DNA from 3 places in the Lysobacter sp. TAB13 genome. Region 1 is predicted to be linked to each of the others. Evidence: riboswitches for the same ligand, from Rfam matches in the RefSeq annotation. Region 1 holds a riboswitch; each other region holds the start of a gene.
The links. A riboswitch is a leader RNA that binds a small molecule or an ion and turns the genes downstream of it on or off. The one in region 1 is predicted to bind cobalamin.
Positions count from the first base shown of each region.

Region 1 (9,466 bases):
CTGGCCGAAACCGTCACCGTGACCGGCGCCGGCGCGGTGGTGAAGGTGGACGATCAGGTCGTCGCCGCCGACGCGCAGGGACGCGTGTCCATCACGGTCAATCCCGATTCTTCCAAGCGCATCGATGTCGAGTGGCCGGCCACCGCGCAGGAACAGACCTTCGGCCTGTTCTTCGATTTCGATAAACCCGCCGAAGCCGGCTGGAACCCCAATACGCCTTCGCCGCAGTTCCGCGCCTACGTGGACAACACCACCACCGATCCGCGTTATCGCGACGCCTCGGGCACCTTGCGCATCGAAGGCGACGGCAACTGGACCGGCAGCGAACGCGGCGCCGATCGTCTGATGGCGTGGATCCGCGGTTTGCCGGCGCCGCGCAATCTCAACTTCCAGGCCTACGCCAGCCACGAGCACGTCAGCGGCGCCACCGAAACCGAGCGCGAACGCTACAACCGGCGCTTGTCGCAGCGGCGTCTGGATGTCGCGCTCGCGGTGGCGCGCCGCGCCGGCGCGACGTTCACCATCGCGGCGCAGGCCGCCAACGGCGATGTTCCCGCCAGCAGCCGTCCCGGCACGCATTCGGCGATGGGCGGCGATCCGGACAACCGCGTCGTGCACGTGACCGGCCGCGCCGCCGGCACCACGCCCAATCGCTGGCACGGCCGTCTGCGCCGTCCGGCTTCGGTGACGCCGCCGGTGATCCCGCCAGTGGTCCCGCCGGTCACTCCTCCGGTGACCCCGCCCGTCACGCCTCCGGTGACGCCGCCGGTGACCCCGCCGACTTTGCCCACGCCGCCCACCGCGGTGAGCCTGTCGCTCAAGCTCAAGTTCGTGCACCAGGAAGAACGCAAGAAACTGACCTTGCGCTACAACCGTTCCGAAGCCACGCGCCGCACCTACGCGCCGCAGGGTTTCTTCGGCCTGATGCTGGGCGATCTGCGCGACAAGTCGAAGTACTTCAAGGAAATCGATCTGGACGATCCGTTCTTCCGCCAGTTCGCGGTCGAGGCGAGCATGCCGATCGCGTTCGAGCCGATCGATCTCAAGTCGGCGCAGGTCGCGCTGGATTACGGCGACAAGACCAAGCCGCGCGATCACAAGCACGCCGATTTCGTGTTCACGCCGGGCGAAGTCGGGGTCAAGCGCTTCGAAGTGTTCATGAACCAGACCCGCGACATCGACTACGACGCCGCGTACCAGTACCACTTCGATCCGCAGTCCGACTGGGCCGCGGACAAGACCTCGTACACGATCCCGGCGGCGAAGACCGAAGACCGCACCTTGTTCGTCAATCCCTACGAGCACGTGGAGTTCCGTCAGTTCACCGCGACCCCGGGCGATATCGACTGGGACGTGGTCGAAGCCATCGACGTCAAGTTGCAGGCGCGCGGCTACGCTACGCCCGAGCCCAAGACCACGCTGACCCTGACCGCGAACTCCGGGCCCAAGACCTGGCGTCTGCGCGGCGCCAAGCCGGCGCCGGCCAATCGCGGCGTGACTTATCAGATCGTGCAGCGGCGCAAGGGCGCGGCCAATCCGGATCCGGCAACGCCGCCGGTCGAAGTCGATGTGCCCGAGCTGTTGATCCACGACAGCTTCGAGGACGCTCTGCAACTGGAGTTCATCCCGGTGTTCGATCCGGCCATGGTCAAGCGCGTCTACATCGACGTGAAGTACGAGGACGGCGCCTACAAGCGCAGCGAACGCATCGAGATGGCCGGCACCCAGACCGACCCGCTCAAGCTGCGCATCGCCCTGAAGAACGCGGACAAGCGCAAGTACCGCCGCCGCTTCACCTTCGTCGGCATGCAGGGCCAGTTCGATCAGCGCGCCTGGGTGGACGAGACGGAAGAACTGGTGGCGGTGCAATAAGCCGATGAACGCGACCATCGCCACCAGCGGCCAACCACGGCGCGACGCGAGACAGCCGATGAACCACGATGCGGATGCGGCGATGGGCGCGAGTCCATCGCCGGCGAAGGACGCAGCGCTGTTGGCCGCGCCCGTCGCCGCCACCTTGCAACGCCTGCGCGCGGTGCTGCCTACGCAGGCCGATGCGGCGCAGGCGATGCTCGCAGGCGCGCTCGCGCCGCTGCACGACTCGTGCTGGCCCGAGGTCGCCTGGAGTTTCAGCCGCCTCACCAACACCGGCCTGCCGGTGGAGTTCGCCTGGACCTCGCGCGAGGCCGCGGTGCGCTGGACCGCGGAAGTCGCCGCGCCCGAAGTCGATGAAAACCAGCGGCTGGCGATCGCCGCGCAATCGCTGGATTGGCAGGGCGATCTGGCGCCGTGGTTCGAGCATCAGCGCGGCACCCGGCTGAAGTTCGGCGCCTGGGCTTCGGCGCGCCATGGCGAGGGTCTGGCGACCAAGCTCTACGTCGATCTGCCCGACGGGCGCCTGCCGCCGGCATGGCGCAAGCGCCAGGCGCTGTTCGATTCGGCGTTGATGTTCTGGCGCATGTGCGGGGTCAATCCCGACGGCAGCGTGGAATGCTATGCGCGCGCCAGCGAACTCGATCTGGCCGCGCTGCGGATGTTGGCGCAAGCCACCCTCGGCGATGCCGGGCCGATGATGCGGCGCGTGGCGCAGGTGGTGTCGGCGAACGATCTGCCGCGCCCCTCGGGCGTCAGCCTGGCCTTGTCCGCCGACGGGCAAGTGCGCGCGCTGACCTGGTTCACCTTCGCCAAGGCGATTTTCCGCGACGACGCGCAAGTGGCCGCGTGCATGCGCGGGCTCGGCGAAGGGCTGTCGGCGCAGGTGTACGAGGCCCTGGCCGCCGGTCCCGCGGACGGCCGCTGGCGTCACGGTATGGTCGGCGTCGGTGCGGACATCGCCGGCAACACCTGGGTGCAATGCGGTTTGCGGCCGACGTGAAGCGGGCGAGCGGGTGCGCAATGCGGGAGCCTTCGATCGATGGAGCGATCACCATGCGTGGCGTGAACAAAGCCAATGACGCGAGTCCGCACCGCGGGTCCGGTCGCGAGCGCAGCGCGCGCTTCGACGTTGCCGCGTGCGAACAGGACATCGCGATCGGGTCCGGCGCAGTCGATTACATGCGCAGCGCCTATCTGATCGAAAGCCAGGTCGGCCAGGGCGGGCAACAACGCCGCGACCGCAACGGTTTCGTGACCGCATTGGGCGTGCGCGCGCTGCGTCGCCACGGGTTGCCCGTGCCGGGCGCGATGCTCGATACCCTGCAGGCGTGCCGATCCGCCCGCGGCGGTTTCCGTTTCTGGCCCGAAGATGCGCAACCCGACTGGGCGCCGGTGTTGCCCGACGATGTCGACGACACCGCGATCATGGCGCTGGAATTGCTGCATGCCGGGCGCATTGGCCTGGACGATGCGCGCCGCACCGCCTGCATGACCATCGCGCGGCGGCGTATCGCGCGCTTTCCCGCGCTGCGCCCGCCGTGGCTGCGCGTCGGCACGTTCTCGACCTGGAGCCGCGAAGGCGCGGCTTTCGATATGGTCGATTGCACCGCCACCGCGAACGTCCTCGGCTTCCTCGCTGCGATCGGCATGTCGCATCTGCCCGGCGTGCGCGAAGCCACGCAGATGCTCGACGCGGCCCTGCATTGGGCCGGCGACGATGAATTGCGTGCGAGCAGTTTGTCGCCGTTCTATCCCGATCCGGTCGAGCTGGTGCTGGCGCTGGAGCATGCGGCGAAATCCGGCGCGCAGGATTTGCACGAACTGCATAGCGCGGCCGCGGCGACCGGTTGGGGCGCGAACGCGGAATTGCGCAGTACGCATCCGGAGCATCGGGTGTGTTCGAGTCCCTACGGCGTCGCGGTGTGGCGCTCGCCGGAGCTCGCGCGCCTGCGCGGCTGGGCGCGCGAGATGGGCGAGGCGCGGATTCCCAAACCGTTGCCGCACTGGATCGGGGATTTCGAATCCGAGCTGACGTGCAGCGTGTTCGATTGACCGCGCCAAAAAACGAAGCCCGGCGATGCCGGGCTTCGTTTCGAACCATCGCGCGTAGCGATCGGCGCAACTATCAGGGCTTGGGCGCGTAACGCAGGGTCAGGAACCACTCGCGGCCGGGCTGGTTGTAGTACGACACGGTCTCGTACTCGCGGTCGAACACGTTGGCCACGCGCGCCTGCAGGCTCAGCGAATCGCTGATCGCGTACTCGGCGCGCAGGTCCATGGTGCCGTAGCCGCCGACGCGCACGCTGTTGGCGACGTCGTCGTAACGCGAGCCGTAACCCACCGCGGTCGCGCCGATGCGGAACTTGCCGAAGGCGCGATCCAGATCGATGCGCGCGCTGTGCTTGGCGCGGCGCGGCAGGTCGTTGCCGCGGAAGAAGCCGACGCGGTTCTCGGTGTCCAGATAGCTCGCGCTCGCCGCCAGGGTCCAGTCGGCGAAGGTCGTGTCGATACCGATCTCGGCGCCGCGCATGCGCGCGCGTTCGATGTTGTTCGGCAGGTTGATCGCCGAATCGAAGGTGATCAGCTGATCGACGCGGGTATCGAAACCGTCGATGCGCGCGTTGAAGCCGTCGCCGCGGTAGGCAAGGCCGATTTCCCAGGTCTTGGACTCTTCCGGCTTCAGATTGGCGTTGCCGAAGAACGGGAAGTACAGCTCGTTGAAAGTCGGCGCCTTGAACGCGGTGCCGTAACCCACGGTCACGCGCCAGCTCTCGGCGAAGTTCAGGCCCCACGCGGCGCCGCCGGTGGTATGGCCGCCGAACTGCTCGTTATCGTCGCGGCGCACGCTGGCTTCGAAGGACTGGTTGCCGAAACGGCCCTGGTACTGGACGAAGCCGGCCTTGTTGTCGCGATCGGTCTCGTCGTAGGAGGTGTCGCTGTCGACGCGGTCGCGCAGCCAATCGAAACCGGCGGTCAGCAAGTGGCCTTCGGCGAGGGTGAAGTCGGCCTGCAAGGTCGCGCTGTCGCGATCGGTATCGAAGTGGCCGACGCGCGCGCGCGAGGTGGTGTTGGCCGGGCCGACGAGGCCGCCGACCAGGTAATTTTCCGAGGCGTCGACGTTGCGGCCGGCGGTCAACTGCACGTGCACCGATTCGGAGGGACGCCAATCGACCTTGCCGCCGATCACTTGCTGCACCGTCTCGGAATAATTGCCGAAGCTGCCGTCGTACTCGTTCTGGCCTTCCGCGCGCAGCGCCTGGCCTTCGATGCTCCACTGCTCGTTGATCTCGACGCCGCCGCGAAGCGACAGCGCGTGGCTCTCGTAGCCGTCGCGATCGGGCTCGTCGGTGAAGCAGCCGGCGAACACCGGGAAGCCGGCGCCGCGGCAGGCGTTGATGCCCTGGGTCTTGCGGAAACTGTAGTCGGCGCCGAACCAGCCGCGTCCGCCGCGTCCGCCGAAGCCGCTGCCGTATTCGATGGTGCCGTTGCTGCCGCCGCCGACGTGCACGCGCGGGGCGAAGCCTTGCTGCTCGCGGCGGGTGAACACCTGGATCACGCCGCCGATGGCGTCGGCGCCGTACAGGCTCGAACGCGGGCCGCGCACGATTTCGATGCGGTCGATCAGTTCCAGCGGCAGATCCTGCAGCGCGGCCAGGCCCGAGGTCGGCGAGCCGATGCGGATGCCGTCCACCAGCACCAGCACGTGGTCGGATTCGCTGCCGCGCAGGAACAGCGTGGTCAGCTTGCCGGCGCCGCCCTGGTTGGCGATGGTGATGCCGGCGCGGCCGCGCAGCAGATCGTTGAGATCGCGCGCCTGGCTGCGTTCGATGTCGGCGCGGTCCAGCACCTCGACCGGGGTCAGCAGGTCGTTGACGCTGACCGCGGTGCGGTTGGCGGTGACCACGACCTCATCGAGATCGGTGGCGCCGCCGGCGGGCGCGGCGAGAGCGGTGGCCGGCAGGGCGCAGGCAATGGCGAGGGACAGATTCAGGCAACGCATGTGTATGACTCCAACGCACGCGCGATCCAGCGCGTGGCGACAACGGCTGATGGGCGGCGGCGGGGAAGGGACGTGCGGGCAGCGAAACGAGCGCGCAAAGGCGCTGCAGCCGCCGCAATGCCCTCCGCATCGCAACCTGTGGCGCACCGAGGCCGGTCTCCGGACTCGCAAGCGGAGCCGATGCGATCGACTCCCGGACGCGGCGCCTTCCCGTGCCTGTGCACAGTGGCGGTGGCCGCGACCTGACTTGCTTACCGTTGCGGGGGCAGTGCCGGAATGGGCGGGGCGGGTCGGATCGTCCGACCGGACCTGAGCGCGTCACCGGCTTCCCGTTTCAACCCCGGCGGCAGCAGCCGTGGGGTCACCTCGAAGCGGGGCGCAGTGTACGCGATGTAGGGGCGGGGCGCCTGAGTGGCGGGGCTGCCCTCACCCCGGCCCCTCTGCCGCAAGCGGGCGAGGGGCGTTAACGGCGAATTGCTCAGTCGAATGCAGAGCCCTTCTACCGCTTGCGGGAGAAGGTGCCCCGAAGGGGCGGATGAGGGCGCGCGGCCCAACCTGCCGCGCCGCGAACCCGCGACCGACCCGGATCAGTCGTTGCGATCGTCCGCGTCGTGCGAATCATGCCCGTCGTCGTCCGACGGACCGTCGCGGTCGTTGCCGTCGTCTCGATCGTTGTCGTCGTCATCGCGACCACCGCCGAACGCGGTCGGCTCATCGAACCGCTCTTCCTGCGCATGCATCGTCGTATGCACCGGCGCGGCCGCCGGCTTGTTGCGCGGCGCCGGCAGCAGCGCGGTCGCAGCTTCAGCGGCCAGGATCAGCTCCTGGCGGCGTTCTTCGCTGATCTCCTGCCAGTGGCAGTCCAGCAGCGCGCCTTCGATGGCGTACAGCAGGTTCAAGGTCGGTTTGAAGCCGGCGCGCTTGACCCGCATGAAGGCTTCGACGGTGCCGATGGCGGCGATGTCCTCGTGCGTGCGCAGCCCGACCTGACGCAGCCAGGCCGCGCTCTTGGGGCCGATGTTGCGCATCTTGGGGGCGGCGGTCATGCCAGCGACTCCAGGTAGACCCGCGCCAGCGCTTCCAGCCCGGCCTGATCGTCGGCGTCGAAGCGTTCCGGCACCGGGCTGTCCAGATCGAACACACCGATCAGCTCCTCGCCCCGCAGCAACGGCACCACCACTTCCGAACGCGAGGCCGCGTCGCAGGCGATGTGGCCGGGGAAGTCGTGCACGTCGGCGACGCGCTGGGTCTGGCGGCTGGACGCGGCCGCGCCGCACACGCCCTTGTCGAGCGGAATGCGCACGCAGGCGGGCAGGCCCTGGAACGGGCCGACCACCAGTTCGCGGCCGTCGTAGAAATAGAAACCGACCCAGTTGAGCTGCGGCAGAGACTGGTTGACCAGGGCCGACAGGTTGGCGGCGTTGGCGACGCGGTCGCGCTCACCGTCGAGCAGCGCACGCGCCTGCTCGACCAATTGCGCGTACTGCTCGGGCTTTCCGCCCGAAAGTGCTGAGGCTGTATACATCTTCGGAGTGTAGCAGTGGTGCTCGCCACGACTACCATGGCCAGCCGGCAGTGCCGGAAAAGCGCGAGGTCAGTCACAAGCGCCAGACTGTTCCGCGCGGCAATCCGCCGTCATATCGTCCTCCAGCGACTTTTCGGACCCGAATCCCGATGCCTCCGCGAGCTTATCTCCCCGGCCTGTTCGTCACCGGCACCGACACCGGCGTGGGCAAATCCGTCGTCAGCGCCTCATTGCTGCATGCGATCCGCGCGCTCGGCGCGCGCGCGATCGGCATGAAGCCGGTGGCGAGCGGCTGCGAGCCGGGCGCGCAAGGCTGGCGCAACGAAGACGCGCTGCTGTTGCAGGCCGCCAGCGATCCCACGCCGCGCTACGAGGACGTCAACCCGTACGCGCTGCCGCTGGCGCTGGCGCCGGAGATCGCCGCGGCCGAAGCCGGCATCGAGATCGGCCTGGAGCCGATCCTCGCCGCATACGCGCGCCTGCGGGCGCAAGCCGACGTGATGGTGGTGGAAGGCGTCGGCGGTTGGGCCGCGCCGATCGATGCCCGGCTCGACCAGATCGATCTGGTGCGCGCGCTGGATCTGCCGGTGGTGTTGGTGGTCGGATTGCGCCTGGGCGCGATCAACCACGCCCGCCTGAGCGCGCGCGCGATCGCCGCCGACGGCGCGCGTTTCATCGGCTGGATCGCCAACGACATCGATCCGCAGATGGCGCGCATGGACGAGAACTTCGAAATCCTGCGCCGGCGCATGCCGGTGCCGTGCTGGGGCCGCGTGCCTTATTCGCAGCGTCCCGATCCGGCGCGGCTGGCGGAATCGCTGCGGCCGCAGGTGTAATTCACGGCCATCGCCGCGGCGGCGCGGACAACAAAAAACCCGGCAGCCTGCGCTGCCGGGTTTCGTGTATCCGCGTTACCCGCCGGAGAGAGAGACGTTGCGATTACTTCGCCGGAGCGGCGGTCGCCTTGGTCGCGGCCTTAGCGGCCTTCTCGACGTTGGCCTGGGTGGCCTTGGCGGCGGTTTCGATCTGCGACTTGGCGAGTTCGGCGATGGCTTCGTTGGCCTTCAGCGTGCGGCCGAAAGCTTCCTGACCGGTGCTGACAGCGCGCTCGACGTTTTCGCGAGCGATCTGCACGCCCTTCGGCCACAGGGTCTTGAAGGCTTCGGCATCGCGCGCTTCGGCGGCTTCACCGAAGAAGGCGAAGGTCGCGTTGACGCGCTCTTCGATCGCGGCGATCTGCAGACCGAACACGGCCTCGGCGTTGTCGAGGGCCAGGCGGTTGACCTGAGCGGCCGTGTCCGCGAACTGGCGCGTAGCGGCGGCGAACTGTTCGTTGAATTGCTGGTACATGGCTGAGCTCCTGAGGGGAAGGTCCAGACGAAGAACGACTGGATTGTGCGGTGCAGCATATGCCTGGATTTGTTGCGATGCAACATGGAGCCGACGAGCGGTCGTAAGCCGTTCAGAAATCCTGCCTATTCAGCAAGTTGCGGCTCAGTGGCCTGCTGCGGCAAAGCGCCCGAGGGGCGCCGGAGTGCGCGCGAATTTGCCGCTCGCGGGCGGTCCGAGGAGCTTGGCGGCGGCGTGTGTCAAAGGCGGGGCGGGCGGATGACGGCGGCCCGGCGGCCGGCGCGGTGGCGGCAGCCCGTTGTCGGGCGTTGTGGCCGCGATCGCTGAAATCCGCGCGCCGAAAACACGCACGCCGCGCAAGGGCGCGGCGTGCGGGAAGCGTATTGGCATGGACGCGAGGCTCAGGCCCGCGCGCCGGTCCGGATCAGCCGCGGTAACGGCAGCCGGCGGTGCAGGTTTCGTGCACGACGATTTCGCTCAGCAGCGGCAGGACCGGCTTGAGCTGATCCCACACCCACACCGCGAGCCGTTCGCTGGTCGGATTTTCCAGACCCTCGATGTCGTTCAAGTAATGGTGATCGAGCCGGTCGTAGATCGGCTGGAAGGCCTTTTTGACGTCGGCATAGTCCATCACCCAGCCGCTGTGCTCGCCCAGTTCGCCGTGCAGGTGCACTTCGATCCGGAACGAATGGCCGTGCAGGCGCGCGCACTTATGC
Region 1 is NZ_JBFRDR010000012.1:173,339-182,804, reverse strand. Features, by position in the region: gene AB4Y92_RS15985 (hypothetical protein) at 1-1,872, shown strand, start outside; gene AB4Y92_RS15980 (hypothetical protein) at 1,931-2,875, shown strand; gene AB4Y92_RS15975 (hypothetical protein) at 3,055-3,927, shown strand; gene btuB (TonB-dependent vitamin B12 receptor) at 4,001-5,875, opposite strand; cobalamin riboswitch at 6,009-6,259, opposite strand; gene AB4Y92_RS15965 (TfoX/Sxy family protein) at 6,463-6,921, opposite strand; gene AB4Y92_RS15960 (GAF domain-containing protein) at 6,918-7,400, opposite strand; gene bioD (dethiobiotin synthase) at 7,550-8,236, shown strand; gene AB4Y92_RS15950 (phasin family protein) at 8,340-8,750, opposite strand; gene queD (6-carboxytetrahydropterin synthase QueD) at 9,175-9,466, opposite strand, start outside.

Region 2 (9,466 bases), on a different contig from region 1:
GGTTGTTCGAACAGGCGGGTCAGGATGCCGCGTTCGGCCAAGGCCTGATGCCATTGCAGCGCGCGGCGATCCCGCCGCCACTGGAAGAACGCGCTGCCGCCGCTGGGCGCCAGGCCGTGCGCGCTCAGCAACCGCGCCAGCCGCGCGCCTTGCGCCAACAGTTGCGCGCGCATCGACGTCTGCCAATCGCGATCGGCCAGGGCGTGGCGCAAGGCGTAACGCGCCGGCCCGGTCAGCGTCCACGGGCCGAGCCGATCGCGCAGACCTTCGAGCAAGGCCGGCGCGGCGCAGACGAAGCCGGCGCGGGCGCCGGCCAGGCCGAAGAACTTTCCGACCGAGCGCAACACGATCAAGCCCTCGCGGGCGCTGTCCGCGCACAGGCTGCGTTCGGGCGTGGCGTCGATGAAGGCTTCGTCGATCAGCAGCCAGCCGCCGCGCGCGGCCAGTTGCGCGTGCAGGGCCAGCAGCGCGTCGCGTTCGAAAGCATCGCCGCCGGGATTGTTCGGATGGATCAGCACGATGACTTCGAACTCATCGGCGCGGGCGAACAACTCCGCCGCCGAATGCATCGTCACCTGATGTCCGGCACGCCGCCACGCGTGCGCATGCTCGGCGTAGCCGGGCGCGAGCACGCCCACGCGCGAGGACGCGCGCAGCTCGGGCAAGGCCTGGATCGCCGCCTGCGAACCGGCGACCGCGAGCAGATCGCCCGCGCCATAGTAATCGCGCGCGACATCGAGCAAGCCGTCGTCGTCTTCCGGCAAGCGATGCCAGGCGCGCGCGGGAATCGCCGGCACCGGCCAGGCGACTGGATTGATGCCGGTGGACAGGTCCAGCCAATCCTGCGCGGGAATGCCGTAGCGCTGCGCCGCGCGCAACAGGCGGCCGCCGTGTTCAAGCATGGTCGTCGCCTCCGCGTGCGAACCGCTGCAGTCGTGTCGTGTCGACGCGGCCGGGCTCATGCATCCGCATACAGCCACCAGCCGAAGGCGAGCAATAGAAATCCGCATAACCAGTACGCGGTGCCGCGCACCACCAGGCTCAGCGCACGCATGATCGAATCGGCGTCGGGCGCCGCGCCCTCGCCCAACAACGGCCGCGATTCCCACACGCCGTGATATGGGGCGTCGCCGCCCAGCCGCACCCGCAGCGCGCCCGCGCCGGCGGCCATCACCGGGCCCGCGTTGGGGCTGTCCCAGGCGCGCGCCTGGGTGCGCCAGCAACGCAGCGCGCTGCCGGTGTGGCCGAGCGCGGCGTAAGTCATCGCGGTCAGGCGCGCGGGAATCCAGTTGAGCACGTCGTCGATGCGCGCCGCCGCCCAACCGAAGCGACGATAGCGCGCGGTGCGATAGCCCCACATCGCATCCAGCGTATTCGCCAGCCGATACAGTACCGCGCCGGCCGCGCCGAGCACGGCGAACCAGAACAGCGCCGCGAACACCGCGTCGCTGCCGTTCTCCAGCACCGATTCGGTCGCCGCCGCGGCCACGCGCTCGGCGTCGAGCGCTTGCGTATCGCGGCTGACGATGCGTCCGACCGCCTCGCGCGCGGCCGGCAGATCGGCGGCGGCCAGAGCGGCGGCGACCGGCGTGGCGTGTTCGCTCAAACTGCGCAGGCCGATAGCGAAATACAGGGCCGCGGCGGCGTAGACGCAATCGGCCCACGGCGACCACGCAAGCAATTGCCGCTGCAGCCACCACGCCGCGGCGCTGAGCGGCACCACCGCGAGCAACCATGCCATCACGCCGCGCACGCGGCTGTCGCGATGCAGGACCGATTCGATCGCGCGCGCCAGCCGCCCGAACCCCACCAGCGGATGCGCGCGCCGCGGCTCGCCCAGCAGCGCATCCAGCAGCACGCCGGCCAGCATCGCCAGGGCCAGCGGCATGAGGTTCATGGCAGAAACAGTGACAGGGCCGCGGCAGGGTTGGACGGGAAATAGAAGTGGACGAAGCTCGCGGTGAGGCGCTGGCGCCGATACACCGCTTCGCGGCTGGGGCCGCCGTTGGGATTGGTCGAATCGGCGATCGCCTCGGCCTGGATCTCGGCGCGCGCGTAGTGGAAGGTGTGCCCGCGCAGCTCGCCTTCGGCCAGCGTCACCGCCTGCATTCCCAGCGCCGCCAGACGCGGCTGGATCGTCGCGCTGCCGCGCAGCAGTCCGGCCATCGCGGCGCTGGCGCCGTCGCGGTCCTGCAAGCTGTCGAGCGCGTACAACAGGCCGCCGCATTCGGCCAACACGGGCTTGCCGGCATCGACGTGCGCGTGCAGCGCATCGCGCAAGCCGCGATTGGCCGACAGCGCCGCCAGATGCAGTTCCGGATAGCCGCCCGGCAACCACACCGCATCGCATTCGGGCAGGCCGTCGCCGGCGATCGGCGAGAAGAACGCCAGTTCGGCGCCGGCGGCGCGCAGCAGGTCAAGATTCGCCGGGTACAGAAAACACAGGGCCGCATCGCGCGCGATCGCGATGCGACGGCCGGCGAGCGCGCGCTCCACCGCGGCCTGCGCGGCCGGCGCGAACGTCACCGGCGGCGGCAGTTCGATATCGGCATGCTCGGCCCAGGCATCGGCGAGCGCGTCCAGGCGCGCGTCGATATCGCTCAGTTCGCCGGCCGCGACCAAGCCCAGGTGCCGCTCCGGCAGCGCCAGCGCGGGATCGCGCGGCAACGCACCGAGCCAACGCAGGTCGGCGGGCAGACTCTCGCGCAGCAGTAGCGCGTGATACGCGCTGCCGATGCGGTTGGCGGCGACGCCGTACACGCGCACGCCGTCGCGATAACGCGCCAGACCGGTGGCGAGCGCGCCGAAGGTCTGCGCCATCGCCGAACCGTCGATCACCGCCAGCACCGGCACGCCGAGTCGCTCGGCCAGATCGGCGCTGGACGGCGCGCCGTCGAACAAACCCATCACGCCTTCGATCAGGATCAGATCGGCTTCGCCCGCCGCGGCGTGCAGACGCGCACGCACGTCGGCTTCGCCGCACATCCACAGATCCAGTTGCTGCACCGGGTGGCCGCTGGCGCGTTCGAGCACCATCGGATCGAGAAAATCCGGCCCGGTCTTGAACACCCGCACGCGCCGGCCCTGGCGCGCGTGCCAGCGCGCGATCGCGGCGGCGACGCTGGTCTTGCCTTGGCCGGAGGCGGGGGCGGAGATGAGCAGCGCCGGGCAATCGACAGGAATCGGCAATGGGGAATCGGGAATGGCAACGGCGGTGGCGACGCGGGCTTTTGCCGTTTCGACTCCCGATTCCCCATTCCCGATTCCCGACATCACAACTCGATCCCCTGCTGCGCCTTGATCCCGGCCTTGAACGCATGCTTGATCACGCGCATCTCGGTAACCGTGTCGGCCGCTTCGATCAAGGCATCGGGCGCGCCGCGGCCGGTGATGACCACGTGCTGGCGCGGCGGCCGCGCCGCGACCGCGGCCAGCACGTCGTCGAGGGCGACATAGCGATGCGCCAGGGCGATGTTGAGTTCGTCCAGCAGCACGAAGTCGTAGGCTTCATCGCTCATCATCCTGGCCGAGATGGCCCAGGCCGCCTGCGCCGCGGCGATGTCGCGCTGCTTGTCCTGGGTCTCCCAGGTGAAGCCCTCGCCCATCACGTGGTAATCGAGTTCCTCGAAACGGCGGAAGAAGGCTTCTTCCCCGGTCGAAAAACTGCCCTTGATGAACTGCACCACGCCGCACTTGAAGCCGTGGCCGAGCGAACGGGCGAGCATGCCGAAACCGGAGGAACTCTTGCCCTTGCCGTTGCCGGTGTTGACCACCAGCACGCCGCGCTCGATGGTCGCCTTGGCGATCTTGCGATCGATCAGCTCCTTCTTGCGCTGCATGCGCTCGCGGTGTTTTTCCTCGCTCAGGCCGGCATAGCCGGCGCGATCCGTGGCTTCCGCCTCGTCGCCGGGCGCGCTCACGCCGCCGCTCCGAAGCGATCGCGCGCATCGACCAGACGGGCTACCGCATAGACCGCGAAGCCCACGCCGACATAACCGGCCAGGGTGCCCAGGGTGCGCGGGTAGTACTGCGGAATGCGATCGATGAAACCGGCCAGCGTGGCGTCCGGATAGCGGCCTGAGAGGAAATAGAACCCGCCCTTGGAGATCAGGTAGGCCACCACCGAGGTCGCCAGCAGCACCAGCACCAGCCGCGGCACGCTGCGCCAGTGATCGCGATGCATGCGCGCGTAGAAGCGTCCGCCCATCCACAGCGCGCCGTAGGCCAGCGCCAGCGCCCAGTACGCCGGCGACAGGCACCAGTCGGTGACCCGGCCCAATGCCAGGCTGGCCAGGTCCAGCAGAGAGGACAACACGAACAAGGCCGGAAACACCCAGCCCGGCCGCAGCATCGCTCCGGCCAGGAAGAACACCGCCCACGACGCGCTGGGCAAGGCGTCCACGGTGGCGAAATGCTGGCCGCGCGTGCAGATCATCAACACGGCCAGGAGCGCGGCGGTGGCTATCTGCGCGTTGCGCGAACGCAAGGGCAGGACCGCATCGCTGGGGGCAAGCAGGATCGACATGTTCGAACTCCCGAATCGACTGGCAAAACCGATAAGCGCTTGCGCGGGCGGTCAGACCCGGGTGCGCGACTGCGCCGCGTGCACCGGCGCGAAACGCGCGATCAGCGCATGCACCAGGAACCCGCTGGCGATGTAGATCATGGTGGTGCGCACGAACAGCGGCCCCCATCGCCACAGGCGCGCCAGATACTGATCGAGATTGGGATGCGGATAACGGCCGCCGAACCAATAGAAGGCGCCGTTGGAAATCAGGAACGACACGGTCGCCGCGACCAGCGCCAGGCCCAGCCCGATCGCCACCGCGCGTCCGTTCGCGGCCATGCGCGGCGCGTACATCCGCCCGGCGTACCACAGCACCGCATAGGCCAGCAGCAAGGAGGCGTACGACGGCGTCACGCAGTAATGCTGGTAGAAGCTCAGGCCGCGGCCGGTGATGGCGACATAGTCGATCGCCACCGCCAACAGCATGAAACCGGCGAACAGCGCATGCCGGCGCAGATACACTCCGCCGAGGAAGAACACCGCCATCGACGCGTCGGGCAGGTGCAGCGCGCTGCCGAAGTGATGGAAGCGCGTGGCGATCATCAGCGTCAGCAGGATCGCGACGATGCTGGTTTTCACGGGCACGGACAGATCGTTCATCTCAGGCTCTCGGTGGAAGCCGGCCGCGCGGACGCGGCCGGGGTGGCGCGGTGACATCAGCGAAGAGGACGGTAACGCAGCGTCAGCAGATAGTTGCGGCCGGGCTGATTGTAGAAGGCCGCGGTTTCGTAATGCCGGTCGAACAGGTTATTGGCCGATAACTGCAAGCTCCAGGCCGCGTCGAAGGCGTAGCCCAGGCGCAGGTCGGTCAGAGCATAGCCGCCCAGGCTGCGGGCGTTGGCCAGATCGTCGTAGCGCTGGCCGGCGGCGTAGACGCTGGCGCCGAACGACACGGCGCGGGCGGCGCCCAGCTCGAAGCGGCGGTCCAGGTCGATGCGCGCGCTGCGGCGGGCGCGGCGCGGCAGGTAGTTGTCGTTGTAGCTGCTGCGGCTGTCGTTGCGCGGGTCCAGCCAGGTCGCGCTGGCGCGCAGGTCCCAGTCGGCCAGGCGGGTGTCGAGCACCGCTTCCAGGCCGCGGATGCGGGCGCGATCGACGTTGCCGGGCGCGCCGCGCGAAGCGTCGTAGGCGATCAGATCGTCGATCCGGGTCTGGTAGGCGTTGAGCGACCACATCTGCCGGCGTTCCCCACCGAATGTACCGCGCAGCCCGAGTTCGAAGCTGCGCGAGGTTTCCGGCGAGAGCTCCGGATTGCCGTAACCGGGGAAGTACAGCTCGTTGAAGGTCGGCGCCTTGAACGCGGTGCCGTAGCTGGCGGTCAGGCGCAGCGATTCGGTGAAATCCCAGCCCCACAGCACGCTGCCGGTGGTTTCCCCGCCGAACTGGCTGTCGTCGTCGCGGCGCAGGCTGGCCTGCAGCGCATGCGCGCCGAAGTCGCGCTGCCATTGGCCGAAGGCGCCGCGCAGGATGCGATGGTCGCGCGCATAGCGGGTATTGCTTTCGATCTCGTCGCGCTGCCAATCGAAGCCGGCGGTCAGCAGATTCTGGCCGAGCCTGAAATCGCCCTGCACCGAACCGAGCTGACGCCGTGTATCGAAGGTGCTCGAATACTTGCCGTTCTTGTAGTTGTCGCTCAGATCGGCGCTGCGCCCGGCGTTGAGGCTCACGCTGACGCGGTCGTTGGGCTTGTAGCGCAGCTTGGCGCCGGCCACTTGCTGCACGGTGTCGGCCTGATTGTTCTGGCTGCCGTCGTAGAGGTTGTTGGCTTGCGCGCGCAGCACGCGCGCCTCGGCGTCCCATTGTTCGTTGAAGCGGTAGCCGCCCTGCACGGTCAGCGAGCTGTTGCGGTAGCCGTCGCGGTCGGGCGAGTTGGTGAAGCAGCCCGCGCCGCCCGGCGAGGGCTTGCCGCGGCAGGCGTTGATGCCGTCGGTGTCTTCGTGCGCGGCGTTGATCGAATACCAGCCGCGCTCGCCCTTGCCGGCGACGCCGGCGGAGCCGCGATGGGTCTGGTTGCTGCCCAGCGACAGGCTGAAGTTCGGCGCGAACGCGCCCTGCGGGCGGCGGGTGAAGATCTGGATCACGCCGCCGATGGCTTCGGAGCCGTACAGGCTGGAGAACGGCCCGCGCACGATTTCCACGCGTTCGATCTGCTCCACCGGAATGTCCTGCAGCGAGGCGCCGCCGCTGGTGGCCGAGCCGAGCTTGATGCCGTCGATCAGCACCAGCACGTGATCGGATTCGGTGCCGCGCAGGAACAGCGAGGTGGATTTGCCCGCGCCGCCGTGGTTGGCCAGCGATGCGCCCGGCGTGCCGCGCAGCAGGTCCGGCAGCGAGGCCGGCTGCAGGCGCTCGATGTCGGCGCGATCGATCACCGTCACCGCGGCCAGGGTCGCGTCCTGGGTCTGGGCGGTGCGGCTGGCGGTGACCACGACCTGGTCGATATCCACCGCGGTATCGGCGCTGGCGCCGAAAGCGGCGCCGGCCAGGGCGGCGCACAAGGCGGTGTTCAGGACAAGCCGCGCGGGGCGCGGCGAAAATGCAACGGCAACTACAGACGCAATCACTGGCAGGTCTCCACGGCCGCGCCTCACCCGCGCGGTCCAGACTAGGTCGGGACACACGAAGAGCGGCAAGGGAGGCAGGCGCGAGCGCAGGATTCCCGAGACACGGCCCTCCGCCTGTCGGTTCGCGCTCCGGGCCGGTCTCCGGGCTCGCGAGCGGAAGCGATCGGTGCGAACACCCGATCGCGGTTCCCGCAACGCGCCTTCCCGTGCATCAGCACAGTGGCCAAGAGCGTTGCGTTGACTCGCCTACCGTTGCGGGGGCAGCTCCGGCTTGAGCGTTCGGCATGAGCCGCGCGCCACCGGATTCCCGTTTCAATCGCCCGACTGTGTCGGCGATCACCTTGAGCGCGGGCATCTTAACAGTGCCGCCCGGTGGCGGCGCCAGGGTATGGGCCTCGATGGGGCACATGCCCGGCCCCCCAGGCACATTTCAGACGCGTCTGATTCATTCGCGGGCGCGGTCCGTGGACCATGCACTCACCCGCCGCGACCCGATCCCGCCGATGAATGCCACCGACTTGCGCCTGAGCCCCGCCCCGAGCGTCCGCAGCCTGATCCTCGGCGCGCAGTCGGGTATCGGCCGCGCCCTGTCGGCGCGTTTGTCGCGCCGCCGCGGCCAGCTGACCCTGGCCTGCGCCGATCTGCAGCAGTTGGACGCCACCGCCGACACCCTGCGTCCGCTGGCCAAGTCCAGCATCGACACCCATCGGGCGCAGTTGGACGACACCGACAGCCTGCGCCGCCTGTTCGAGCGCGCCGGCCGGATCGACCACCTGATCATCGCCGCCAGCGCGCCGGCACCGGTCGGGCACTTGGCCGAGCTGGACCTGGATCAGGCGCGGCAGGCGTTCGAACGCAAGCTGTGGGGCTCGATCCAGGCCGTGCAGCTGGCCCTGCCCTATCTCAGCGGCCACGGCAGCGTGACCCTGACCAGCGGCATCGTCGCGCGCAAGGCCACGCCCGGCGCGCTCGCCCGCACCGTGATCAACGCCGCGCTGGAAGCCAGCGTCAAAGTGCTGGCGCGCGAACTGGCGCCGCTGCGCGTCAACGCCGTCAGCCCGGGCCTGACCGACAGCGACGGCTACCAGGGCATGGAACCGTTCGCGCGCATGTCGGCGCTGGCCCGGGCCGGCGAGAAGCTGCCGGTCGGCCGGATCGGCCGCACGGACGAAATCGCCTCGGCCTATCTGTTCGCGATCGACAACGCCTACGTCACCGGCACGGTGATCGACGTCGATGGGGGCGCGTTGATCGCCTGAGCCGCCCCGCGGCGCATGTCGCCGCACCCTCTTCCGGACGCCGGGATCGCTATTGTTGCGACCCGGCGTTTTTTTTGGGGCCGGGATTCGGGATTGGCCGCGCTTCGGAGCGCCCCGGCGCCAAAACTGGGGCGCGTACCACTTTTTGGCTACTTGCGTTAGGCACAGCTTGGCCGCTTTATTGACCCACTTGTTATAAGCGTGTTAAACCCGATTGCCATCGATGTCATCCCCATCAGGAGTCTTCATGCACGCCAGTCGCAAGCTCACCGGCCCCCTTCACCCACTGGCCCTGGGCCTGCTGATCGCATTCGCCGCGCCCGCCGCCTTCGCTCAAGACGCGGCCCCGCAAGGCGATCCCAAGACCCTGGACCAGGTCATCGTGACCGGCACCCGCGTGTCCGACCGCACCGTCGCCGAATCGACCGCGCCGATCGACATCATCACGCCGGAAACCCTCGAAGCCAGCGGCACGGTCGAACTGGCCACCGCGCTGGCGCGCGCCCTGCCCTCGCTGAACTTCCCGCGCCCGGCCATCACCGACGGCACCGACGCGGTGCGCCCGGCGCAGTTGCGCGGGCTCGCGCCCGATCAGGTGCTGGTGCTGGTCAACGGCAAGCGCCGTCACACCACCGCGCTGATCAACCTCAACGGCAGCCAGGGCCGCGGCTCTTCGCCGGTGGACCTCAACGCCATTCCGATCGCCTCCATCGAGCGCGTGGAAGTGCTGCGCGACGGCGCCTCGGCGCAGTACGGCTCCGACGCCATCGCCGGCGTGGTCAACATCGTGCTCAAGGGCAGCGATTCGGGCGGCAGCATCGCCGCGCGCTACGGCCAGTACAGCGCCGGCGACGGCGAGCAGTACCAGCTGTCGGGCGATGTCGGCCTCAAGCTCGGCGAAAACGGCAAGGTGCATCTGGCCGCGCAGGGCGGACATCAGGACCAGACCAACCGCGCGCGTCCGTTCCAGGGCGTGGTGGAACAGCGCTACGGCGATCCCGAGATCGACAGCGGCGCGGTGTCGTACAACGGCGAATACAAAGCGACCGATTACCTGACCTTCTATTCATTCGGCAGCT
Region 2 is NZ_JBFRDR010000004.1:229,166-238,631, reverse strand. Features, by position in the region: gene cobD (threonine-phosphate decarboxylase CobD) at 1-902, opposite strand, end outside; gene cbiB (adenosylcobinamide-phosphate synthase CbiB) at 959-1,888, opposite strand; gene AB4Y92_RS07140 (cobyrinate a,c-diamide synthase) at 1,894-3,189, opposite strand; gene cobO (cob(I)yrinic acid a,c-diamide adenosyltransferase) at 3,273-3,866, opposite strand; gene AB4Y92_RS07130 (hypothetical protein) at 3,917-4,516, opposite strand; gene AB4Y92_RS07125 (hypothetical protein) at 4,577-5,167, opposite strand; gene btuB (TonB-dependent vitamin B12 receptor) at 5,224-7,134, opposite strand; cobalamin riboswitch at 7,244-7,487, opposite strand; gene AB4Y92_RS07115 (SDR family oxidoreductase) at 7,632-8,387, shown strand; gene AB4Y92_RS07110 (TonB-dependent receptor plug domain-containing protein) at 8,635-9,466, shown strand, end outside.
Region 2: linked by a shared signal. The riboswitch ahead of btuB (TonB-dependent vitamin B12 receptor) and the one ahead of btuB (TonB-dependent vitamin B12 receptor) in region 1 are both predicted to bind cobalamin.

Region 3 (9,466 bases), on a different contig from region 1:
TTGGTCGGCGCGGCGTACTGCATGGCCACGTGCTGGGCCAGGGCGCCGACGCTGAAACCGCGGCCCAGCGCGTACTCGGCATAGACCGAAGCGCTGTGGCGCGGCGTCAGCGGCGAGGTGCGGCCCTGGAACGACACGCCGCTGGCGGTGTTGTTGGATTTGGTGATCTCGCCGTCCAGATAAGCGTAGCCGGCATACAGATCAAGGCGCTGATCCAGCAACGACGCCGACAAGCCGACCTCGGCGCCGCGCGTGCGCTGCGTGCCCACGCCGATCTGCTTGCGCGGATCGACCGGGTCGGTGGTCTTGATGTGTTCGCGTTCGGTCTCGAACACCGCCACGTCGAAACTCAACAAGCCGTCGGCGCGCGCGAACTTGTAGCCGATTTCGCGATTGCTGGTGGTTTCCGGGCTCAGATCGACGTTGACCGTGCTCAGCGGCAGGCTCTCGGCCGAGGGCTGGAACGACTCGCCCCAACTCGCGTACAGCGATTGCTGCGGCGTCGGCATCCAGATCAGGCCCAGGCGCGGGCTCCATTCGCGATCGCTGCGGTCCAGCGCGGGCGCGGCGGCGTTGACGCGGTCGCGGGTCTGCTGGCGATAGTCGTCGTAGCGAGCGCCGATCACCGCCTTCCACTGCGGGTTCAAGGTGATCTGATCCTGCACATACAAAGCCGCGTTGCGCAGGCGGCTGCGCGCGGCGGCCTCGGCGCGCGGATTGAAGGTCGGACGGTCGAGCACGGGGTTGAGCAGATCGATCGGCGTGGCGATGCCGCCGTAACTGGCCTGGTCCTTGCGCTCGTAGCTCAGCTCGTTGCCGATCAGCAGACGGTGGCGCTCGCCTTCGTAGACCAGATCGGTCTGGGCGAACCAGGCCTGCTGGTCGCGGGTATTGCCGGCATGGCGCCGCGCCGACATCCAGCGGCCGTTGCGCAGGAACGGATTGCCGGTGATCAGGGTGTTGCGGCGGTCGAGCGTGTAGTCGGTGCCGCGCAAGGTCACGCGCAGATCCAGCTGCGGTGTCAGCGCCTTGCTGTAGGTCGCGTTGAAGATATTGACGCGGGCGCGGCTGTAATCGTCGTGGCGCGCATCGGCCGAACCGTAATAGGTGTCGATCGGAACATCGACCGGGCGGCCGAACAGGCTGGGAATGCCGAAGTCGGTGACGCGTTCGTCGCGCTGCGCGCTGGCCTGCAGCAGCAACTGGCCGCCGCCGAGTTCGAAGCGATACGACGGCGCGATCAGCCAGCGCTCGATGAAGCCCTGGTCGCGGAAGGTGTCCGAATCCTCGACCGCGCCGACCAGACGGCCGGCGCCGATGCCGAGCGGGCCGGTGACGTCGAATTCGCCGCGACGGCCGCCTTCGCTGTCGGCGTACAGGCGCAGCTTGCCTTGCGCGGTGTCCAGCGGCTGCTTGCTGACGCGATTGACCAGACCGCCGGAAGATCCGCGGCCGAACAACATCGCCGCGGTGCCCTTGAGCACTTCGATGCGCTCGGTGTTGGCCAGATCGCGGAAGTACATCGCGTCGTCGCGCACGCCGTCGAGGTATTGGTCGGCCAGCGCGCTGAAGCCGCGGATCGCGACCTGATCGCGCTGGCCGTCGCCGTTGTTGAGTCCCACGCCGGGCACCAGCGACAGCATTTCGTTGAGCGAACGCCCGCCCTGCGCGTCGATCAGCGCGCGCGGCAGCACGGTGACGGCCTGCGGCACTTCGATCAGCGCGGTGTCGGTCTTGGTCGCGCTGAAACTGCGCTGGGCGCCGAACTTGGGAGCGGCGACGCCGCGGACCTGGATCTGGTCGAGTTCGTGGACCTGATCGCCGGCGTCGGCCGCGTCGTCGGCGTGAGCGGCCAGGGAGAACAGGCACAAGGGCAACAGGGCCAGCGCGAGACGCGCCGGCGCCAGCCGGGAGAGCGGAGAGGCGGACATCGGTAAAACTCCTGCGAGGCTTTTGGCTCGAGCCCCACAGGCGCTCTGGCTATACAGGCGGGGATTTTCCGGGGATGAGACGGCGATCGCAAGTGCGCGGCGCGCTCAAGGCCGCGGCGCGGCCGTGCCGGCGCTCCGCGAGCGGGCCGTTTTCGCCGGATTTGCGCCGATTATTCGCCCGGCGCGGACGCGGATTTCTTCTTCGCCAGGCTCTTGGATTCGCTCTTCGACAAGGCCTCGTTGGAGCCCTGCGCGGCGTCCGCGGCCTGCGCCTCTTCGGTCGGGAACAGCTCCGGCAGGTCGCGCGCGTACAGATCGGCCGGGCTGTCGGACGGGCAGGCCTTGTCCGGGAAACCGAACTGGCCCTGCAGGGCGTTGGCGCACTGAGGCATGGATTCGAAGTTCTTGCCGGTGGCCATGCATTGCGCGTCGAAGGCGCGGCGGAAGGCGTCGCGGCGGCGGACGAAGTCTTCGCCGCACTTGCGGGTCAGGCGGATGCGGTCCAGATCGTCCTGAGCGGCGTTGGTGCCGTCCAGGCCGTATTGCTTGAGTTCGTCCGGGGTCAGGATGCGCAGATCGCGGTTGGCGATGGTCATCATCAGGTCCGACACCGCGGTGGCCACGCCGTTGCGCTCCAGGTAGTCGCGCACCTGCTGGTTGATCGCGCGCAGTTCGCGGCTGAGCTCGGCGCGCGAGGTCGCGGTGGAGCGGTCGCGCATCAGCCGGTGGATGCCGACCTTGCCCTCGACCGAACGCGTGTCGCCCGCGGCCAGCACCAGCACGCAGGCGCTGTGGCAGACCGAGTCCTCGCGCACCCAGATCGCCCAGCCCGATTCGGCGATCGAATCGCCGGCGCGGATCGCTTCTTCGACATGGCCGCCGCTGGAGTCGATATCCAGGATGCGGGTCTGGATCTCCATGCGCGTGGCCATCGCCGAAACGCGCTGCACCAGCGCGGTGAAGCCGGCGCCGATCTTGCCCTGATAGCGCAGCCGCACCACCCCGCGCGCCTGACACGGCGACAGCGCATCGACCAGGCTGAAGAACTCCAGCGAGGTCAGCCGCTGGCCTTCGCCGAATTGCGGGTAGTCGTATTCGCAGCTGATCCGGGCGACGCCGCCGTCGAGCTTGGCCGGCGGCCAATAGGTGCCCTTGAGGATGTCCTCTTCGCTCGGCGGCACCGGCGCGACCTTGGGCATCTCGTTCTGGCTGCCCAGGGTGACCGACTCGTCCTGTGCCGGCGCCGGCGGATCCTTCGCGCACGCCGCCAGGACCAGCGCGCACAGCAACGATGCGAGCAGGCCAGCCAGTAACGGGGTCCTTTCGAAAAACATGTTCCACCCACCGGATTCGGGATCGCGCGGGACCGTCCTGGTCCGCGCCGTGCGCGTAGCGCCTATGCAAACGTTAGCCCCAGCCTTCGCCAAGCTCAACGGCGGCGTGAGGTGCGGCGTTACGGTTGTAAGCGTGAGGCCATCTTCGTCGGCGGCGGATGAACGCCAGCCGCCGGAAACCCGGCCGGGCGCGTGTCGCCGCGCAGGGGCCATAAACCGCAAACAAGCCGTTGCCGCCGGGGTTTTTGTAGGAGGGGCTTTAGCCCCGATGCTTTTCGATCCGTTCACCGCGATCTGAGCCAAAAGCATCGGGGCTGAAGCCCCTCCTACAAAAGACTTCGTGCTTCGGTCCGCGGGATGGGCCGATTGACTTCGCCCCGCCCGCTGCGTACCTTGGCGCCGTTACGGTGAACATCGCTTCATAAAGATAGAGCGATGGGACACGCCATCGACGGCCTCGCGCCGGCGGTGGCCAGAGGGAATCCGGTTCGAATCCGGAGCTGCCCCGCAGCGGTATGGGAAACGAACGGGCCATGGCACTGGGCGGTATGCCCGGGAAGCGGCCTCAGTAGGAAAAAGCGAGGGTAGAGTTCAGACAAGTGGGAAGTGAGCGAAGCATCGGCTTCGGCTCGTTTCTCACTCGTCTGCACTCTACTTCTCGCTCCAAGTCCCGAGCCCGAAGACCTGCCGCGACCGGAAGGTTCGCCTTCCGTCCGACTCCGGCCCACGTGGCGCCGGACGGCGTGTCCGCACGCCGTCCGCGCAGCGCGGACCGGTTCGCCCGCGGGGGCGAAGGTCGAAGCCAAGGTTCGCGATGGAGTCCGGCGCATCCGCGTGCGGGCCGGCGCGGCCGTGGTTTCCTTCGTTGCCCTGCGTCATGCCCACGCATCGCAGGTACTCATCATGATCAGCGTCACCCCTCTCGGCTTCCCGCGCATCGGCGCGCGGCGCGAGCTGAAACAAGCTTTGGAATCGTTCTGGAAAGGCGACAGCGACGCGCAATCGCTGCACGCCACCGCCGCCGCCCTGCGCGAACGCCATTGGCGGCTCGCGCGCGAGGCCGGCGCCGACATCGTGCCGGTCAACGACTTCTCGCTCTACGACCATGTGCTCGACACCACCGTGCTGTTCGACGCAATTCCCGCCTCGCACCGCGCCGCGTTCGACGAAGACCCGCTGACCGGTTACTTCGCCCTCGCCCGCGGCCTGCAGGACGGTCGCCGCGATCTGCGCGCGCTGGAAATGACCAAGTGGTTCGACACCAACTACCACTACCTGGTGCCGCAGTTCGAAGCCAACCAGCGCTTCGCCCTGCGCGGCGACAAGCCGCTGGCCGAACTGGCGCAGGCGCAGGCCCTGGGCCTTGAGGCGCGCCCCGTGCTGCTGGGCCCGGTGTCGCTGCTCAAGCTGGGCAAGCGAATCGATGGCGGCGATCCGCGCGAACTGCTCGACAACCTGCTGCCCGCCTACGCCGAACTGCTGTCCAAGCTCAAGGCCGCCGGCGCGCAGTGGGTGCAGATCGACGAGCCGGCCCTGGTGCTGGATCTGGACGACGCCGACCGCGCCGCCTACCGCCGCGCCTACGCCGCGCTGGCCGAAGTCGATGCGCCGCAGCGCCTGCTGACTACTTACTTCGGCGCGCTCGGCGACAACGCCGCGCTGGCCGCGCAGTTGCCGGTGGAAGGCCTGCACCTGGATCTGGTGCGCGCGCCGCAGCAACTGGAAAGCGTGCTGCCGCTGTTGCCGGAAGACCGCGCGCTGAGCCTGGGCGTGGTGGACGGCCGCAACATCTGGCGCGCCGATCTCGACGCCGCGCTGAGTCTGGCGCGCCGCGCCGGCGCGCGGGCGAAATGGCTGGCGCCGTCGTGCTCGCTGCTGCACGTGCCGGCCGATCTGGATCTGGAAAAGAAGCTGCCGACGCCGCTCAAGCATTGGATGGCCTACGCCAAACAGAAGATCGAAGAACTGCGCCTGCTCGCCGACGCCCTGGCCGGCAACGCCGAAGCCGAACGCGATCTGGCCGCGGCCGCGAGCGCTCGCGCCGCGCGCCTGGCTTCGCCGCTGCTGCGCAACGCCGGCGTGCGCAAGCGCCTGGCCGCGGTCGAACCGGCCATGGCCAATCGCGTCTCGCCCTATCCCAAGCGCGCCAAGCTGCAGCAGGAACGGCTGAATCTGCCGCTGTTCCCGACCACCACCATCGGCTCGTTCCCGCAGACCGCGCAAGTTCGCCGCGCCCGCGCCGAGCACAAGGCCGGCAAGATCGACGACGACGCTTACCAGAGCTTCCTCGAAAACGAGACCGTGCAATGTCTGCGCGAGCAGGAAGCGCTGGGCATCGACGTGCTGGTGCACGGCGAGTTCGAACGCAACGACATGGTCGAATACTTCGGCGAGCAGCTCGACGGCTTCGCCTTCACCGCGCACGGCTGGGTGCAAAGCTACGGCTCGCGTTGCGTGAAGCCGCCGGTGCTGTTCGGCGAGGTGTCGCGGCCGCGGGCGATGACCGTGGACTGGACCCGCTACGCGCAGTCGCAGACCGATCGCCCGGTCAAGGGCATGTTGACCGGACCGGTGACGATCCTGCAGTGGTCGTTCGTGCGCGACGATCAGCCGCGCGCCGACAGTTGCCGGCAGATCGCCCTGGCCTTGCGCGAGGAAGTGCTGGATCTGGAAACCGCCGGCATCGCCGTGATCCAGATCGACGAGCCGGCGCTGCGCGAAGGCCTGCCGCTGCGTCGCGCCGACTGGCCGGCGTATCTGGCCTGGGCCGGCGAATCCTTCCGCCTGGCCGCCAGCGGCGTGGGCGACGCCACCCAGATCCACACCCACATGTGCTACGCCGAGTTCAACGACATCATCGACGCGGTCGCCGCGCTCGACGCCGACGTGATCTCGATCGAGACCTCGCGTTCGCGCATGGAACTGCTCGACGCGTTCGCGCGCTATCGCTATCCCAACGGCATCGGCCCGGGCGTGTACGACATCCACTCCCCGCGCGTGCCCAGCCGGGCCGAGATGAGCGAACTGCTCGACAAGGCCCTGGACGTGCTGGAGCCGGCGCAGTTGTGGGTCAATCCCGATTGCGGCCTGAAGACGCGCGGCTGGCCGGAGGTGCGGGCGGCGTTGCAGGCGATGGTGCAGGCGGCCGAGGGACTGCGCAAAACGGCCCTGACGGCGGCATAGCCGCGGCATGAGCGCCGCGGAGGATTCCCGGCGCTCCCGGATTCGCGGCGACGCGGCTTCGGATCGGTGCTCGCCGACCGATCCGCGTCGCCGCATCCGATGGCTTTCGCCTGCGGCGGCGACGCACTCGAAGCCTTCGTCGATCCACGCCGCCGCTATTGCGGCGCGCTGATCCAGCCATACCAGACGATGAGCAGGATCAGGCGCGGGGCCACGGCCGAGCGCGCCCAGGCGGCGAGGACGATCGCGAGCAGGGAGGCGATCGCGCCCGCGGCCGGCGCGATCGCGACAGGCGCGAAACTGCCCGCCAACGCGGCCTTGCCCATCGCCGGCAACGCAAGCAACACCGACCATGCCGTCCCCGCCAGCACGAACATGGCTCTTCGCAAGAACGGCGGGACGATCATCGTTCGGGTCAATGCGAGCAACCCGGTCTGCTCGCAGCGACCGGCGTGCGCGGACAGGCCGAAAATCAACAGCAGTACCGCGGCCGGGCCGGCGATGCGGCGAAAATCGCTGATCAGTCCCAATGCCGCCACCAGTAACGCCAACAGCAACCAGATCCTTCCTCTTGCGATCAGCTTGAACTCGGCGAAAAACACTCCGAGCCCGGGCATCCGCGCCGAGGCCGCGGCAGGCGCGCCGGCCAGCGCCGGTGCCGGCGGCCTGGCGGCCAGCAAGCGGGCGACCCATCCGCCCGGACGGAAGCGTTGGCCAGATCGATGTGGCCGGTAGACGAACCCGGCGAGCGCAACCAGCATCACCGCCAATCCCATCCAGCTCAGACGCGAGGCGCCGTAGCCTTCGGACAGCAGGCCACCTTTTGCATCCAGGGCGATTCTTCCCGCCGATATCGGTGCCCTGCCGATCACCACGCTGTGGTCTCCGGGCGGGAGCGTGTAGGCAATCGGGCGCGCAAAGCCGTAAAAATCGAAAAGGGCGGCGGTGAAGGTCCGATCCGGTTTCATGCTGGCGACCGATATCGCAAACAAGATCAGCCACAGGAAAAAAGCCAAGACCTCACCCGGCGCTCTGCGCGTGATGCGTAATGAGTCGAAGGCGATCCGCAGCGCGGCCGCGCCCATCAGGACCGGAGCGGCGATCAACCACAGGCCGAGGCTGATATCGGCCAGCCGCACGCCATCGACCGGTTCGACCACCCAGGCCAGCAGCCAGCCGGCCAGATTCATCGCCGCCAGCAGGCTTCCGAGCACCACAGCGTCGGCGCCGAAGCGGCCGACAGCGATCGCGATACGCGAAGCGGCCGTCGTCTCTTCGATCTGCCAGGGCTGACGACGGGTGGTATTGGTACGCAGATAGACGAAGAGGATGGGAAGCAGAATCGTCGAGACGATAATACCGAGCGAAACACCGAGGATCGCCGAGGTCAGCAGCGGTCCCTTGCCGTCGATGACGATCGCCGCGTAGGCGCCGTCTTTACCGGCGATCCAGTAGCGCGCGCTGACCGGCGCAATCAGCAAGAGCAGCCACAGCCCCCAGCTGCGCCGGTAACGGAGCAGCGAGGTCGCGAACGACGAGCGCGCGACGGCCAGGACGCTCAAGCTGCCTCCTCGCCGCCACCGCCGCGGCTGCTGGCGAGCAGTCCGTTGTCGATCCGCAATACATCCACCGCCCGCGGCGCCAGCTGGTCGGCGAGGTGAGTGGTCATGATCACGATCGCCTCGGCGGCGCGTTCGAGGATCACGGCGCCGACCCTTTCGGCGGTTTCGCGATCGAGTTCGGCGGTCGGCTCGTCGAGCGCGATCAACCGCGGCGCGCCGAGCATGGCCTGGGCGAAGATGAGCCTTCGCCGCATGCCGCCGGAAAAGGTGGCGATGGGGTTGTTGATGTCGGCGTGCAGGCCGATGCGCTCGGTCAAAGCGGCGAACTGCAGATCGGCGGCGGCCAGGTCCAGCCCCTTCAATGCCGCCATGTGCATGGCGAATTCGCGCGCGGTGAGATCGTCGGGCAGATCGACGGCCTGCGGCGCGTAACCCAGCGCCTGCCGCAGCTTGCTTCGAGCGCCCGGCAACGGCTCCCCGTTCCACTCGATGCTGCCGCGGTTGGGCCTCTCCGCAGTGGCGACCAGCCTGAGCAGGGTCGATTTGCCCGCGCCGCTCGGCCCCACCAACAGGGTCAGCCCCGGGACGAAGTCGCAGCTCACCTCATTGAGAATCTTCCTGCCGCGATAGGTCTTGACGATGCCGCGCAAACCGAGCTTGCTCATATCGCCTCGATATCCTGATTCCGCCGTGTGCAGCGGTCATTTTGGGAAGGCGGGGTTTTCGGCGGCGGCCTGAACGCGCGTTTTCGCCGCCGGCACCGCGCAGAGCCCAGGGCCGCCACGCCGCGATCGGCTTATGGCTCCGCAGACCCCCTGCGCGCCATCTGGCCGCTTCGCCTCGTAGTCTGTTGCCCATGCTAGTCCGGGAATAATCCGGGGGAATTAGGACTGGTACGAAAGTGCTCTGATTTTTTGCATTGGTTTCACCCTCGGGCGCGGGGCTCGGAACCAAACGCCCGGCGCTTCGACGTTCGCGGACGCGCGAGCCGATGCTCCACAAGCGCGCTGTTATTGCTATAGCTATTGAAGAAGTGCAGCAAAAGCGAATCCCCCCTGCCCGCCTTTTTCAAAGGGGGGAACTCGTTTTGGGGGGACGCGGTAATTCCAGGATCGGCGCTTCGGGAAAGCGATGTTGCGGCACCGCCCGATCCACAAAACGAAACAGCCCCGCCGAAGCGGGGCTGTCTGGTCGTTCGCGCGGGCTGCCGATGCGGCGGCGCGCGCGGCGAAGGTTCGCGGCTTACTTGCCCGCGACCACCTTGACCATTTCCAGGCACTTGTTCGAGTAGCCCCACTCGTTGTCGTACCAGCTCACCAGCTTGACGAAGGTGCCGTCCAGGGCGATGCCGGCTTCGGCGTCGAAGATCGAGGTGCGCGCGTCGCCGCGGAAGTCGGTCGCCACGACCTTGTCTTCGGTGTAGCCCAGCACGCCCTTCAGCGCGCCTTCGCTCTGC
Region 3 is NZ_JBFRDR010000030.1:31,320-40,785, forward strand. Features, by position in the region: gene AB4Y92_RS23345 (TonB-dependent receptor) at 1-1,931, opposite strand, end outside; gene AB4Y92_RS23350 (hypothetical protein) at 2,102-3,265, opposite strand; partial or broken gene AB4Y92_RS23355 (DUF6053 domain-containing protein) at 3,512-3,583, opposite strand; cobalamin riboswitch at 3,701-3,971, shown strand; gene metE (5-methyltetrahydropteroyltriglutamate--homocysteine S-methyltransferase) at 4,169-6,448, shown strand; gene AB4Y92_RS23365 (hypothetical protein) at 6,604-8,010, opposite strand; gene AB4Y92_RS23370 (ATP-binding cassette domain-containing protein) at 8,007-8,660, opposite strand; gene gap (type I glyceraldehyde-3-phosphate dehydrogenase) at 9,253-9,466, opposite strand, start outside.
Region 3: linked by a shared signal. The riboswitch ahead of metE (5-methyltetrahydropteroyltriglutamate--homocysteine S-methyltransferase) and the one ahead of btuB (TonB-dependent vitamin B12 receptor) in region 1 are both predicted to bind cobalamin.